Regions from separate parts of the Paenibacillus terreus genome, predicted to be linked through region 3. Evidence: riboswitches for the same ligand, from Rfam matches in the RefSeq annotation. Region 3 holds a riboswitch; each other region holds the start of a gene.
The links. A riboswitch is a leader RNA that binds a small molecule or an ion and turns the genes downstream of it on or off. The one in region 3 is predicted to bind cyclic di-GMP.
Positions count from the first base shown of each region.

Region 1: it holds a riboswitch for cyclic di-GMP, as region 3 does, so the genes downstream of both, ACE5KN_RS22960 (hypothetical protein) here and ACE5KN_RS08825 (SDR family NAD(P)-dependent oxidoreductase) in region 3, are expected to answer to the same signal.
Region 2: it holds a riboswitch for cyclic di-GMP, as region 3 does, so the genes downstream of both, ACE5KN_RS25340 (thiamine pyrophosphate-dependent dehydrogenase E1 component subunit alpha) here and ACE5KN_RS08825 (SDR family NAD(P)-dependent oxidoreductase) in region 3, are expected to answer to the same signal.

Region 1 covers NZ_JBHIRX010000015.1:124,720-129,241, reverse strand. Annotated here, with positions in the region: gene ACE5KN_RS22975 (GNAT family N-acetyltransferase) at 1-112, opposite strand, end outside; gene ACE5KN_RS22970 (sensor histidine kinase) at 158-1,228, opposite strand; gene ACE5KN_RS22965 (response regulator) at 1,228-1,917, opposite strand; gene ACE5KN_RS22960 (hypothetical protein) at 2,090-2,335, opposite strand; cyclic di-GMP riboswitch class I at 2,358-2,448, opposite strand; gene ACE5KN_RS22955 (winged helix-turn-helix transcriptional regulator) at 2,671-2,997, shown strand; gene ACE5KN_RS22950 (MFS transporter) at 3,215-4,420, shown strand; gene ACE5KN_RS22945 (hypothetical protein) at 4,504-4,522, shown strand, end outside.
Region 2 covers NZ_JBHIRX010000019.1:9,192-13,713, forward strand. Annotated here, with positions in the region: gene ACE5KN_RS25330 (acetoacetate decarboxylase) at 1-265, opposite strand, end outside; gene ACE5KN_RS25335 (class I SAM-dependent methyltransferase) at 273-1,211, opposite strand; gene ACE5KN_RS25340 (thiamine pyrophosphate-dependent dehydrogenase E1 component subunit alpha) at 1,285-2,301, opposite strand; cyclic di-GMP riboswitch class I at 2,439-2,533, opposite strand; gene ACE5KN_RS25345 (SDR family oxidoreductase) at 2,848-3,663, opposite strand; gene ACE5KN_RS25350 (isopeptide-forming domain-containing fimbrial protein) at 3,896-4,522, opposite strand, start outside.
Region 3 covers NZ_JBHIRX010000003.1:413,127-417,648, forward strand. Annotated here, with positions in the region: gene ACE5KN_RS08810 (ABC transporter ATP-binding protein) at 1-617, opposite strand, end outside; gene ACE5KN_RS08815 (MarR family winged helix-turn-helix transcriptional regulator) at 698-1,111, opposite strand; gene ACE5KN_RS08820 (NADH:flavin oxidoreductase/NADH oxidase) at 1,331-2,362, opposite strand; cyclic di-GMP riboswitch class I at 2,712-2,798, shown strand; partial or broken gene ACE5KN_RS08825 (SDR family NAD(P)-dependent oxidoreductase) at 2,922-3,023, shown strand; gene ACE5KN_RS08830 (pyridoxal phosphate-dependent decarboxylase family protein) at 3,056-4,522, shown strand, end outside.

The sequences.
Region 1 (4,522 bases), on a different contig from region 3:
GACGCCCCATATCATCATCCTCCAGCTGAACAAATGCAAGCTCCCTGTCAGGCCACATCACCTCATGCCTGATACGCCAGACGCTTTCCTTAGCAATACTGCGAATATCCAACGATTTCCCCGCCCTTCAAAGCTCCTGTCGCTTCATTTGAAAATATCACATAGGCAACCGAATATAAAAGCGCGCCCCGCTGTTATCGCTTTGCGCCCACACCTCGCCGCCATGAGCCTCCACCAGCTTTTTCACAATCGCCAGTCCCATGCCGCTTCCGCCTGTCTGCCGATTCCTCGACTTGTCTCCCCGATAAAACCTTTCAAAAATATACGGCAAATCCTCCGCCGAAATTCCGGGTCCTGTATCGCTGATTACAAGGCACACTGCCCACTTTTCCTTACGCTCCTCGACTCTTACAATCCCCTCGGCAGGCGTATGGTGAAGAGCATTGGTCAACAGGTTCACCAGAATCTGTTTCATGCGGTCCGCATCCATAAGCAGCCTGACATCTGAAACGCCCTCGTATCGGAGCTGCACCCCTTTCTCAAGAAAAGCAGCTTCCATCAGTGCAGCAGCCTTTCCAACAATCAAACGCAGATTCTCCTCTTTCCGTGAAAGCTGGAATTCCGGCGAATCCATTACATTCAGCTCCTCCAGTTCACTGACGAGCTGGATCAGGCGCTCCACCTCCTCCAGGCAGGAGTGAATCCGCGCGGGCGTCGGCTCCCAGACTCCGTCCTCCAAGGCCCTCATGTGGCTTTTCAACGTTGTTAGCGGTGTGCGCAGCTCATGGGCAATGTCCTGCGACATGGACATGCGGAGTGACTGCTGTCGCTGCAGCTGCTCGGACAGTCGGTTCAGGGAAGTCCCGAGCTCCGCGATTTCATCCTGGCCTTCCGTGCTGACACGGGCGTCCAGGCTGCCACTGCTGATCCGTTCGGCGGCCTGTTTCATGCGGACAAGCGGGCGGGAGATGCGTTTTGCAAAATAGACCCCGATAATCAGCGCCAGCAGCAGCGAAAACAACCCTGTCAGCAGGATCGACTGAATCAGGGCACTCTCCAGGTGATCCATCAATGGGGACATTCTTTTACTCGCCGGTGAGACCTGCTCCATATACATCGAGATATGATAATGAGTGGCAAATACGCTGATCACGGCAAAAATGGCAACGATACCAGCAGCCATGCCGACGATGATCACAGCCAGCCGGATATACAGCCGGTTGAACATCAGCCCTCACCGCCAAACCGGTAGCCGAAGCCGTACACCGTAATAATATAGCGCGGATTGCGTGGATCTTGTTCGATCTTTTGCCGTACATTTTTAACATGCTGATCGATAATGCGGATATCACCGTCAAACCCGAAGCCCATCACCCTGTCGACCAGCTCCTCCCGCGGAAAGCGGCGCTGCGGATATTTGGCGAGCAGAAGCAGCAGCTTGTACTCACTAGGTGTAAGGCTGATCGGCTCTTCATACCTGTACACCTGATTTTTCAGTGAATCGATACGGAGATGCCCCCCATTAAAAGAGATGACGTCCGCCAATAGCTGCGAATCATCTGTCCGGCGCAGGATTGCTTTTACTCTGGCAACCACCTCATTCGGATCAAAGGGCTTGATCATGTAGTCATCTGCTCCGATGGATAATCCGCTGATGCGGTCCGCCTGAGCTACCTTGGCAGTGAGCATAAGAATCGGTACCGGGCTGAATTTGCGCACCTCCAGGCAGACGGTCTCCCCTTCCATGCCGGGCAGCATCAGATCCAATATCAACAGGTCAACCCGCTGGCTGCGCAGTACAGCCAACGCTTCCTCCCCGCTCACACTTTCCAGCACGTGAAAATGCTCCTTCTGTAAATAAGAAGCGAGTACCTCGCGAATTTTCTGTTCGTCATCCACCACCAGAATGGTTTTCAAGGCCTGTCCCTCCGTACGCCCAAGTTATACCGGAATTATACCATTCCGAATATGTAAGAGTCCTCCTGCCTATTACTTTCACCATTCTGTTTATCCTAAACTTGTGAAGATCTTTTGAAGACCACCGGAAAATGAAAAAGCACCGGAGGAAAATCCCTCCAATGCTTAATCATTAACGCATTTGAAATGTCCGAATCACCCGGATCGATATGATCTCTGTAGTCAACGGGTCAACGGGTTTAAAAGTCATGCTGTATAAATCATGCAGTCTCGTCTCAATGCCGTATTCTTTGAACTTATCGGAGAAGTCTCCAATCGTAGGCCTTTTCCCCGTTTCGCAAGTAATTTGGCACTCTTCAAGCCTGGTTTCTCCACGTCTGTATACAAATTCCACATCCGATTGATAAATACTGCTCACCCTGCTATTTCTCCCTCCGATTTAAGGTAGCCCAGCCGCCATAGATCCATGATAGTTTCCTTAGGCCTGCAGCTTTGCGTCCTTGCCTTTCGGCAAGTTTGCCCTTTGCATAAATGGTGGAATATCCACTTGAGATAATATAATATATTTTCCGTGTTTTTTCGACATGATCCCGTAAAAATCGCCATTCTTCACACTTGTTTACTTTTTCCCTTGTAGTGTTATCATAGATTGTAGTTCCTTGACGGATATGTACATCTCTGAAAGAACCCTATATACTTTCAGATCCTATAGAGATCAAAGCATCTCACTATATTTTTTCAGGAGGTAAACATATGGCTTACAATATCCCGGTGGAAGCAACCCTTGAGGTGATGGGCGGCAAATGGAAGGCGGTTATTTTGTGTCATCTGGATAAAGGCGACAAACGCACCAGCGAACTAAAGAGACTAATGCCTGGCATTACGCAGAAGATGCTCACACAGCAGCTGCGGGAACTGGAAGATGACGGACTTGTGAAGCGGCAAATATTTGAGCAGGTTCCGCCCAAGGTCGTGTATTCCCTGACCGGTTACGGCTGGTCCCTGAAGCCTGTCCTGGATGCCATGTGTGCCTGGGGCGAAAAGCATATTGAACAAGAAGGCCAAACAGTAGAGGTTTAAAGCAAATACTTTGAACCATCCACATAAACGATCTGCAAACGGAAGAGCCGGGCTCCTGGATACTCAGGATTCCGGCTTTTTTTCCCCCGTTTCCTCCTATAGGTACCTGTAAGTGCCTATAGTACTTCGAAGTATGTACTATTCTTTTTCGTGTGAAGCATCCATAATAGCATTTGCCGGCCGGCATAAAAATAAAAAAATAGGAGTGGAACTGAACATGTCCTCGGACACTAAACGCAGTACTTTGTCGCTGCTGGCTCTCGCTATCAGCGCTTTTGCAATCGGGACAACTGAGTTCATCAGCGTGGGACTGCTTCCCCTTATCGCTGAAGACTTGAATATATCTGTAACGATGACCGGACTGACGGTCACTTTATATGCGCTGGGCGTTACTTTTGGCGCTCCGGTATTAACCTCTTTAACTTCAGGAATACCAAGAAAAACGCTGCTGATCTGGATTATGATCATCTTCATCGCTGGCAATTCGCTTGCGGCCTTCTCAAGCGGAATCGGGCTGCTGCTTACGGCACGGGTTATTTCCGCGTTCTCGCATGGCGTATTTATGTCGATCGGCTCAACCATTGCGGCTGACCTTGTCGCGCCGAACCGGCGGGCAAGCGCCATTGCCATTATGTTCTCCGGATTGACCGTGGCCACGATTACCGGCGTACCCTTCGGCACGTTTATCGGCCAGCAGCTCGGCTGGCGTGCAGCCTTTCTAACCATAGCCGTGATTGGCATCATTGCTCTGATCGCCAATTTGATTCTCGTTCCCGGCAATCTGCGGAAGGGGGTCAAAACCCCGGTACGGGATCAGATCAGGCTCATTACCAACGGACGGCTGCTGCTTGCTTTCCTGATAACGGCTCTCGGATACGGTGGCACCTTCGTCGTCTTTACGTATCTGTCTCCTCTGCTGCATGACATTACCGGCTTTGGCGAGACAACCGTAGCTTTCCTTCTGCTTCTGTATGGCATTGCGATTGCCATCGGCAACATCATCGGCGGCAAGGCCGCCAACCGCAAGCCGCTTTCAGCGCTGCTGTATATGTTTATTATTCAGGCGGTGGTCCTGTTTATTCTGGCCTTCACGGCTCCGTTTAAAGTGGCGGGTTTGATCACGATTATTCTGATGGGCCTGTTTGCCTTCATGAATGTGCCCGGACTTCAGCTGTATGTCGTTAACCTTGCCCAGCGTTTTGTGCCGCAGGCCGTGGATGTCGCATCCGCAATCAATATCGCGGCCTTTAACGGCGGCATTGCTCTTGGCGCTTATTTTGGGGGCCTGATTGTGGATGGTCCGGGGCTGATTCACACCTCATGGATCGGCGGTTTAATGGTGGTCGGCGCTGTTATTTTAACAGGCTGGAGCCTTCTGCTCGCCAGAAAAGACAAAGACGTCCCTGCCGGGGAAGCTGTATAATGGTATTTAAACAAGGACTGTTTCTTTCCCGCTGAAAGAAGCAGTCCCTTTGAATACGGGCCCCTGTGAAAGGAGAATGGCGTATTTTTGCTACCAAGGATA
Region 2 (4,522 bases), on a different contig from region 3:
TCTCACCATTAAAGCTCACCGGTATCACCTGACCCGATTCTGTATAAGCCCCCAAACCGGTCACATCCGGCATATACATGATCTCAAATTTGACCAAAGGCTCGTCAATTTCAAGCGGCTCAGGGACCACACGTCTCAGAGCTTCCAGATCGGTACGATATAAAATGTTCAGATACTCCCGATTGCGAAAATAATAAGGCCCAACGGGAAAAGCAGGAGCCCCCAATGGAGTCGACATTTGCTTAAGCACATCACTTTTCTTCATCTTGTCATCACCTTTCCGCTTTTTTGATTTCCATAAAAATAATTGTCTGGTAATCTTCCACAAAAATATCAACATGTTCGATATCTTCTTTGGGAAGTTCCTCCAATAATTCTTGCATTTGATCCTCATTACGATAAATGAGCCACCAATCCATCACAGCTTCCATATAAGCGATCGTGGGAGAGCCCGGATGATAGTTAATGATTAACAAGCGGCCGCCTGGATTGAGCATCTGGAATAATTTATTCGTTAATCTTTTAGCAATTTTGTCTGAAAGATAATCATATACACCGAGGGAATATATAAAATCAAATGTGGGAAGAGGAACTTTGTTTCTGATGATGTCAACAACTGAGGCTTGGATCGTTTCTCCAAAGTCATTTATGGCTTCCGCAGCAACCGAAAGAGCCTCCTGATCCTGATCAATGGCGACAAATTTTCCAATCGTTTTGTTTTTTACCGCAGCACAATCTGATGTTTCTCTTAAATGACCACAAGCGACGGAGAGAATATAAGGATTCGCAACACGTTCTGATGTTTGATCAATCTTGCCGGAAAGAATACGTCTTCTTTCACGGTTAGCATTAATTGCATGAGCCATACGGTTTAAGTCATAATATAGAAAATCAGCAATCTCTGATTGTTCATTCTCGTAGGGTGACGATTCCAATTTTTCATAGTCATACTGCAAGTCCAGCATTATAGGATCACCTGCATAACCACGCGGTCTTTCAAATGCTCGACGGGATAGTGGTTCTTGCAAGAAAAAATGGCTTATGGAGTGCTGACGATATCGGGGGATAAACTGGGTCCAATCTTCTGTTGAGTACTGTCGACGTATGTTTCCTAATCCATCGTAAAGAGTACTTAATGCTTCAGAGTATTGGCCTTGATTAATCTTCATTTCAACATCTTCAAAAAACTCTTTTTCAATCGTCTGATCCATTAGTTTCCCTCCCTGGAAGACTTTTAACGATTGCGGCATTCCATTCAATTCGGCAGTAGAGCTTTATTTTCTCCTAATTTGAATAAACGTGTTTAAAGATATCCTCGGGGACTGGGTCCGGGGCAAGTTCCGCGTATTCCGCAGCCTCGTCGATTTCCCTGACGATTCGTTCATGAATTTCCTTCTCCGCATGTTCCTCCAATATCCCGGATTCCTTGAGATAACGGCTAAAGGATTCAAGAGAATCGTGCTTCTTTGCTTCCTCTATTTCCTTGCGGGGACGATATCCTTGATCATCGTCATCGCTTGAATAAGGAGCCTGGCGGCAGAGGTCGGCCTCGATCAGCGTAGGGCCCTCTCCTCTATTTGCTCTGTCGACTGCCTCTTTCGTGACCTTGTATACTTCCAGGGGATCGCTGCTGTTCACACGAATGCCAGGAAAGCCGTACCCTTTTGCCCGATCCACAACACTATCAGGTGCCGCCTGCTTCGAGGAGAGGACCGAAAGACCATGCTGGTTATGTTCGCAGAAAAAAATGACCGGAAGCTTGTGTCCTCCTGCAAAGTTCGCTGCTTCGTGAAACTCCCCCCGATGGCTGCCTCCATTTCCAAAAGCGGCTAACACTACAGGATGATCTCCCCGAATTTTGCCGGCCAAGGCGATTCCTACGGCATGCGGGACATGAGTAGCGGTGAGGCCGGAAGTCGAAAGAATACGATTTTTTTTACTGCCATAATGCCCGGGCATTTGCCGCCCGCTGCTGTTCGCAGCTTCGGCCTTGGCAAAAGCGGCAAGCATCAGTTCCTTTGCCGTCATGCCGAAAACGATGGCCATGCCCATATCCCGATCATACGGGCAGAGAAAATCTTTCGTTATATCCAGCGCATGCGCCGCCCCTACCTGTGCGGCTTCATGACCCAGACAAGGGTTGTGGAAAGGGATTTTCCCAGCCCGATGAAGCAACCCCAGCCGTTCGTCGACTTTCCGTGCCAGAGCCATATCCCGGTACATGATCAGAACCTGCTGATTCGACAAACCGAGCTGTTGATGCCTGTTCCCCGCCTTGAAATGCTCGTCTTCGGCTAACATCATGATCCCCTCCCCAACACTATTTTCAGAAGAAAATGGGTCTCATCCCGTTTTCGTCATTTTGCACAACACAAAAAACCTCCCATCTGACCATCATGAAATTTTCTAGAAGTGAATAGACGGAGGTTTCCGACGTATTCGGTAACTGGCTGACATAGAGGATTGTGGTACTTCCGCCTTAGTCCCTATAGCTTTGCGTCACCGCCTTTCAACGGGTTTGCCATTATCGTACAAAGTATAAAGTTGTAATATATTGTATATTATTGCATGATTCTTACTTTATGTGGAACAGGACCTTGCTACCATATTTTTCAACATTCGACAATGTACGAATTCCTGTGCGTTTTTCTGCGTTATGTAGAGACATATGCGTAAATAACGAATTCCATGGTACATTTGATTGGTTTATATTAGAATTTTTTGGGATTTTTTGCACGTTTATCTATGGTTTTTGGAATATGGTAGGAATTTTTCCTGCTCCAGAAACAGCAAGAAAGGCCTCTGACGGACCAGAGACCTTGTGACGTATCTGTGATTTGATTGATATCAAGAAAACTGCTGCGTGATATGTTGCACAAAAGCATCTTCGCCGATCTCTTTCCTGAGCTCCAATAACGCTTTCGCATCTTCTCCAACTACATATCTCAACTGCTTTGTACCGTCCGTCGCCGCCTGATAGATGATCTCCGCCACCAATTCCGGAGTGCATGCGCTGTCCGTCTTAATAATTGCCTCCACCAAGGGCTGAACCGATTCGGAGTATGCCCGATAGTCTGGCAAAGACTCAATGGACAATAAATCGAGAGATCTGCCAAAAAAGTCCGTTTTGACCACACCAGGCTCAATTAGTTTTAACCGGATATTTTGAGAAGCAAGCTCAAACGATAAAGTTTCCGTGAAGCCTTCAATCGCAAATTTAGTTGCATGATAAAGCGAAAATGAAGGCAGCCCCACTCTTCCAGACATCGAAGATAGATTGATGATTACTCCATTGTGATTAGCTCTAAAATGAGGAAGAATGGCCTTGGTCACCGCCATAAGGCCAAAGACATTGACCTCAAACTGCTTTCGGATTTGCTCGTCTGAAGCCGCCTCGAAGATCCCCAAGACTCCGTAACCTGCATTATTTAACAGGACATCGATTGTGCCAAAACGCTCCAGCCCTAACCTCACGGCTTCTTGAATCGTTTCCTGCTGCTCGACGTCGAGCCTCGTTACCAAAACATTTTCCAGAGGCGACAGTTCGGTTTCCCTTTCAGGTGAACGCATGGTAGCAATCACATTCCATCCCTGTTCAGCAAAATACCTGGCTGCAGCTTTTCCAATTCCAGACGATGAACCCGTAATCATAATTGTTTTCATGTTTTGCCCTCCTGCAAATCATTGGTGTGTTTTTTGGGAACGCTCGCAAAACAATGTCATCGAAAACCAAATCAACGGGCTTGCTATGAATCGTACAAAGTATAATGCTGCCATAATGATATTGGATGAGATCCCGTTTTTGAATAGGACATGACTACCAAGTTTTGGGTTGAGGAGAAACTGTCCCCTAAGCCATTCAAACTTGGGGACAGTCTGTTTTTCATCTTTCCGGTTAGGCTTTCTTTCTTCTGAGCAGGAACAGACCTGCAAGCAGAATGAGGCATCCGGCCAGCATATAACCGTACATATTCGTTGCGGTTGCCGGCAGCTTGCTGCCAGTGCCATCCCCGTTGCCGGAAGAACCTCCGCTCTCCGATTCACCCGATGTGCCGGATTGTCCTGTACCTCCAGCCCCACCCGATCCGCCGGATTGGCCGGAATCTATGGAACCGGAATCAGAATCGCCCCAGCCCGGGTTGTTCGGGTTGCCAGTGGAAGCGCCGTCGTTCGGTTCTCCTCCCGGTATGCCGGGATTGCTGCCGCTTCCGCCGCCAATGATGATGTCTTCAGATGGCGTATCCGAATCATCCAGATTATCCCCGCTTACTTCACCTACGTTGCGGATCGTTTGGCCGGGTTGTCCTGCGGCTAGTTTGACCTGGAATACAATCGTATGCCAATCCGTATCCGTAACGTCGCCGAACTGTCCGCTCACCATGCCATTGGCATAAGAGCCTTTGTCATTGTCCAGCGCATCGGTGACAGTCACGCCGTCCACCTTCAGCGAGCCTGGTACATACTCCAGTTCGTCACGCAGGGCATCCGAGATTTCCAGATTGGTCACGACACTGTCCTCGAC
Region 3 (4,522 bases):
ACCCGCAGCCCGGTCAGATTTTCACGGGTTACGCGATTCAGATTGTCCGTAAGCTGTTGAATCTTTTTAAACTTTGGCAAAGCGAAAATAATGATCACACTCAGCATCAGAATCAGCACGGCTACGGCCGCTCCCGTGGAGGCGGTCCACTGCCAATTTTTATCCGCAATTTTTACGATGGCCCATACAGCCAGAATCGGCGCTTTGATGATCACCTGCAGTCCCAGTGCAACCACCGTTTGAATTTGGGTAACATCGTTCGTTGAACGGGTGATCAAGCTGGCGGTCGAAAAGCCGTTAATCTCCTCCATGGAAAATGACAAGGTTTTGTCAAATACCATACCGCGCAGACGCATAGCCAGCCCTGCCGCCACCCTGGCGGCGAAGTAGCCGACAATGATCGAGGCGATCATACTGCCGACGGCACACAGCAGCATATAACCGCCGGGGACAAGCAAATCCGATATCTTCGATCCTTCCATCTGCAGCTTGGTTGTAATTTCCGCCATATAATCCGGCAGTCGCAAATCAAGCCATACCTGTGCAACGATGAAGGCCAGACTGCCAAGCACGAGCATCCATTCATGCCTCTTGAGGTATTTGAAAATCTTCACCATCTGGTTGCTCTCCTTTTATCTTATAGTGTAAGACATTTGGCAAAAATATCATGCAGCCCTTAAATGAACTGCATTGGTTATTAACTCTTGGAAGCCATGATCTTTACCAGGCGGACAAACTCCTTGGCATCCTCCTCGCTCAGCCTGCGCAGCATTTTCTCGGTTAACGCAATGCCTTCATTACGTCTGTCAAGCAGAAATTGCCTGCCGGCATCGGTAATAAATACGATCACCCTGCGTTTGTCATCCGCATCGGTACGACGCACAACAAACCCCTTCTTCTCAAGGCTCTTCAGCGCTGTTGCCACCCTTCCCGTGCTGACGGACAAGTATTCGCTCAATTCTCCGGAGGTGGTCCCGTCTTTATGGAAATTCAGGTGAATCAGGATCCCCACTTCCCCGCGCGAGAAGAGCTGTCTCCGATCATCCAGCGGCGGTTTGCGAGCTTGGGCGGCGTATTCAAAGAGCTCTACCGCTAATTCTTTATAATCCACTTGTATGGCTCACACCTTCTAAAATTTATCTTACACTATGAGATAATAATAGATCTTTGCTGCTGTGTCAAACCCATACGGGTATTCCCTCTATTTTCCGCCAAATTAAGTTGCAGATGGTACTGGTCAGATGAACAAAACAACACAAGAAATAACCCGGCTGAATCCCTCGGCCGGGTTATTATAATACCTTATATGGCACCTATCGGCGCCTATCCATTAAAACGCCCGCTCATATTGCACGGGAACTTTATGTTCCTCGCCGAGCGTTACCGCTGCATGTACAGCCCAGTAAGGATCGCTCAGCATACCGCGCCCCACGGCCACCAGCTCGGCATCTCCGTTCCCGATGACCGATTGCGCCATATCGGGGTCATCCAGTCTGCCTACGGCAATGACCGGAATGCCAACCTCCTCACGAATCTGGCGGGCGAACGGAACCTGATAGCCGGGATGGTTCCCTGGTCTTCTCGCTCCAGGAGTCCCTTCACCGCCGGAGCTGACGTGAACGACATCCACGCCCGCATCACGGTATTTCTTAAGCAATTCGATTGCATGATCGATATCGTATCCTCCGTCCGCATACTCCACGGCAGAGATCCGGAACAGCAGCGGCATGTTCTCAGGCATCTCCTTTTTGATCGCCTTAATCACCTCTACGCCGAAGCGTGAAAGGTCCTGTCCGTAGATATCATCCCGCTTGTTGGTGAGAGGGGAGTGAAATTGATGAATGAGATAGCCGTGCGCTCCATGGATCTCAATCGTGTCCACTCCTGCCGCTACCGCACGGCGCGCCGCTTCCCCGAATTTCCGCACCATCTCCCGCACTTCCTCCGTTGTCAGCGCACGCGGCTTCTTGTATGGCTCTCCGCCTGGGAACTCAATGGCCGACGGAGCAACAGGTTCGGCTGCGTCCTCCGCCTTGCGGCCGGCATGGGCAATTTGAATGCCCAGCTTCGCTCCATGCTCATGCACACCATCGGCAATACGGCGAAAAGCGGGGATATGCTCATCCGACCACAGTCCCAGATCATAGTCTGAAATACGGCCATCAGGCTCGACATCTGTCATTTCTATAATGATCAATCCTGTGCCGCCCACAGCGCGGCTGGTGTAATGGACATAATGCCAGTCATTCGGAATGCCGTCCTTGGCTGTAACCGAGTATTGGCACATCGGCGCCATGACAATCCGGTTTTTAAGCTCCAGGCCTTTAATGGTGTAAGGCGTGAACAGTATGTTCTTTGACATGGTAATCCCTCCCTGGTTCCTGTCCCATAGTTTCAACCACAGGTTTACGAATCATACATTTTTTAGCTGTACTGCAACTCAAGAAAGTTGCACACAATTCATTATCATACTTTGCAATTTCCCACACAAGTACTCACATCCATGTTCCCTAGTATCAATTTTTATACTGTCTTTGTGAGCGGTTATCAGCTCGATGATCCTGATTTCATGAATCAAAAGAACTTAAAATTTTTATTTCTTTGTCCCAAATAAAGAAAATTTGAGGAAAATAGTTCCAAACTCCTATTCCCATATAACCATCCTATTGGTAAATTGACATCATACAACACGGTTAGACAGCAATAAACTCGTACGATAAAGGCAAACCCGTTGAAAGGCGGGGACGCAAAGCTACAGGGGCTTAGGTGGGATGCCACGATGCCAGCCAGCTACCGAATACGACGGAAAAATACCTCCGTCTTATTCCTTTACCAGATAAGAAAGAGGTGTTTTTGCGTTCACAAATGTAAAATTCTTATTTTTCTAGGAATGAAAGTGCTTTAACATAAGTCCGCGAAGGGATGAAGCGGCGAAAGTTATTACATTTTTGGCATCCGGAGCGGCTTCCTATGTAACCGGCACCTCTGTAAATATCGACGGCGGCTCGGGACATGCTTTGTAGGCAGTATTAATAGCACACGGGGAGGGGATTGGATGTTGTACGACAGCAAGCCTGACATCGGAACACGGTACCCCGGTTCAGACGGGAATGATTCGCAGAGAGCAGCTTTTCTGAAATGGATCGAGCAAATCCTGATCGGCATCGACCGCGTTAAAGCTCATGATCATGTATATCTCATGGAGAGTAACCGCCGACAAAGCGACTTATATAGTGAACTTATACGGTCATGTAAAATACCGGCAGCGGGGATGTCTATGGAAGAGGTCAATCATAAGCTATTGTCACTTCTGCACTCCCTCCCCCTACATAAAAGATACGAATTGACAAATACGCTCCAGATGGACAGCATCCCGGGTATTCTCGGCCTGTTGACCGCTTGTCTGGTTAATGACAGTCATATGTCGGAGGCATACGGGCCGGCAGGTGCAGAGGCAGAAGCCAGTGTAACAGCAATGCTGTCCAGGCTGGTCGGATACGACAGCAGCAGCAGTGGAGGTTACACCCCTGGGGAAGGGCAAAGGGCCCTATTTGCGGCATTGCGCATCGCGATTGCCAAGCTTGCTCCCGATGCACCCCGCTCGGGCGTGCCCCGCAAGCTGTATGTGCTCTGTTCGGAAGCGGCTTATGACAGCTTGTCCAGGTCAATGGAAGCGGTAGGGATCGGAAGCGGTCATTTGATCCGGGTGCGGACACTGCCGGACAGCTCCATGGATCTTGTGGAGTTGAAGGATCAATTGATTCGTGTGATCCGCAGCGGAGGAACACCGATTTGCATTGTAGCCACAACGGGGACAAGCGATGCGATGGGGATCGACGATGTAGAGGAAATTTACCATTTAGCCGCCATTCTGTGCTCCGCTTATAATATTCCCCGGCCGCATATCCACGCGGACTCGGCGCTCGGCGGAATCTTTGCCTTCTTTAACGGGTACGATTTTGCAGCCAATCCCCTTTCCTTTGAACCGGAGACATTACACGCCCTGTACAGGATTCAATCCAAAATGGCCAAGCTTCGCTTTGCCGATTCATTGTGCGTTGATTTTCATAAATCAGGGCATATTCCGCATTCAAGCAGCCTGCTTCTGGTTAAAGACGCAAAGGATCTTCAGCTTATAGACCTTCCTCCGGAAGAAACGCCCGCTAGCTCCTTCGGAATCTACAGCGTACTGCTGGCTTTCGGGATTGAAGGTTATCAACAGATCCTGGGCCAACTGGTCGAGGTGAACATTGCTTTCAGGAAAGCACTGAAAATGAACATTCCCGAAGCGGTGATTGTAAATAGGTTTAATCCGGGGAACATTACTTTGTTTCGCATATACCCGGGCGGCGTTTCCCGCTTCGCGGAGGAATTGAACGGGGAATGCACGCAGGAGGAAGTGGAGCGCACCAATCTCCTGAACGAAAGATTATTCGAGCGATTGGGCCGGCGGAGAGAGAGTATGTTATTGGACCATACGAAAAAACACTTATCTGTATTGACGGCAGACCTGCATACGATG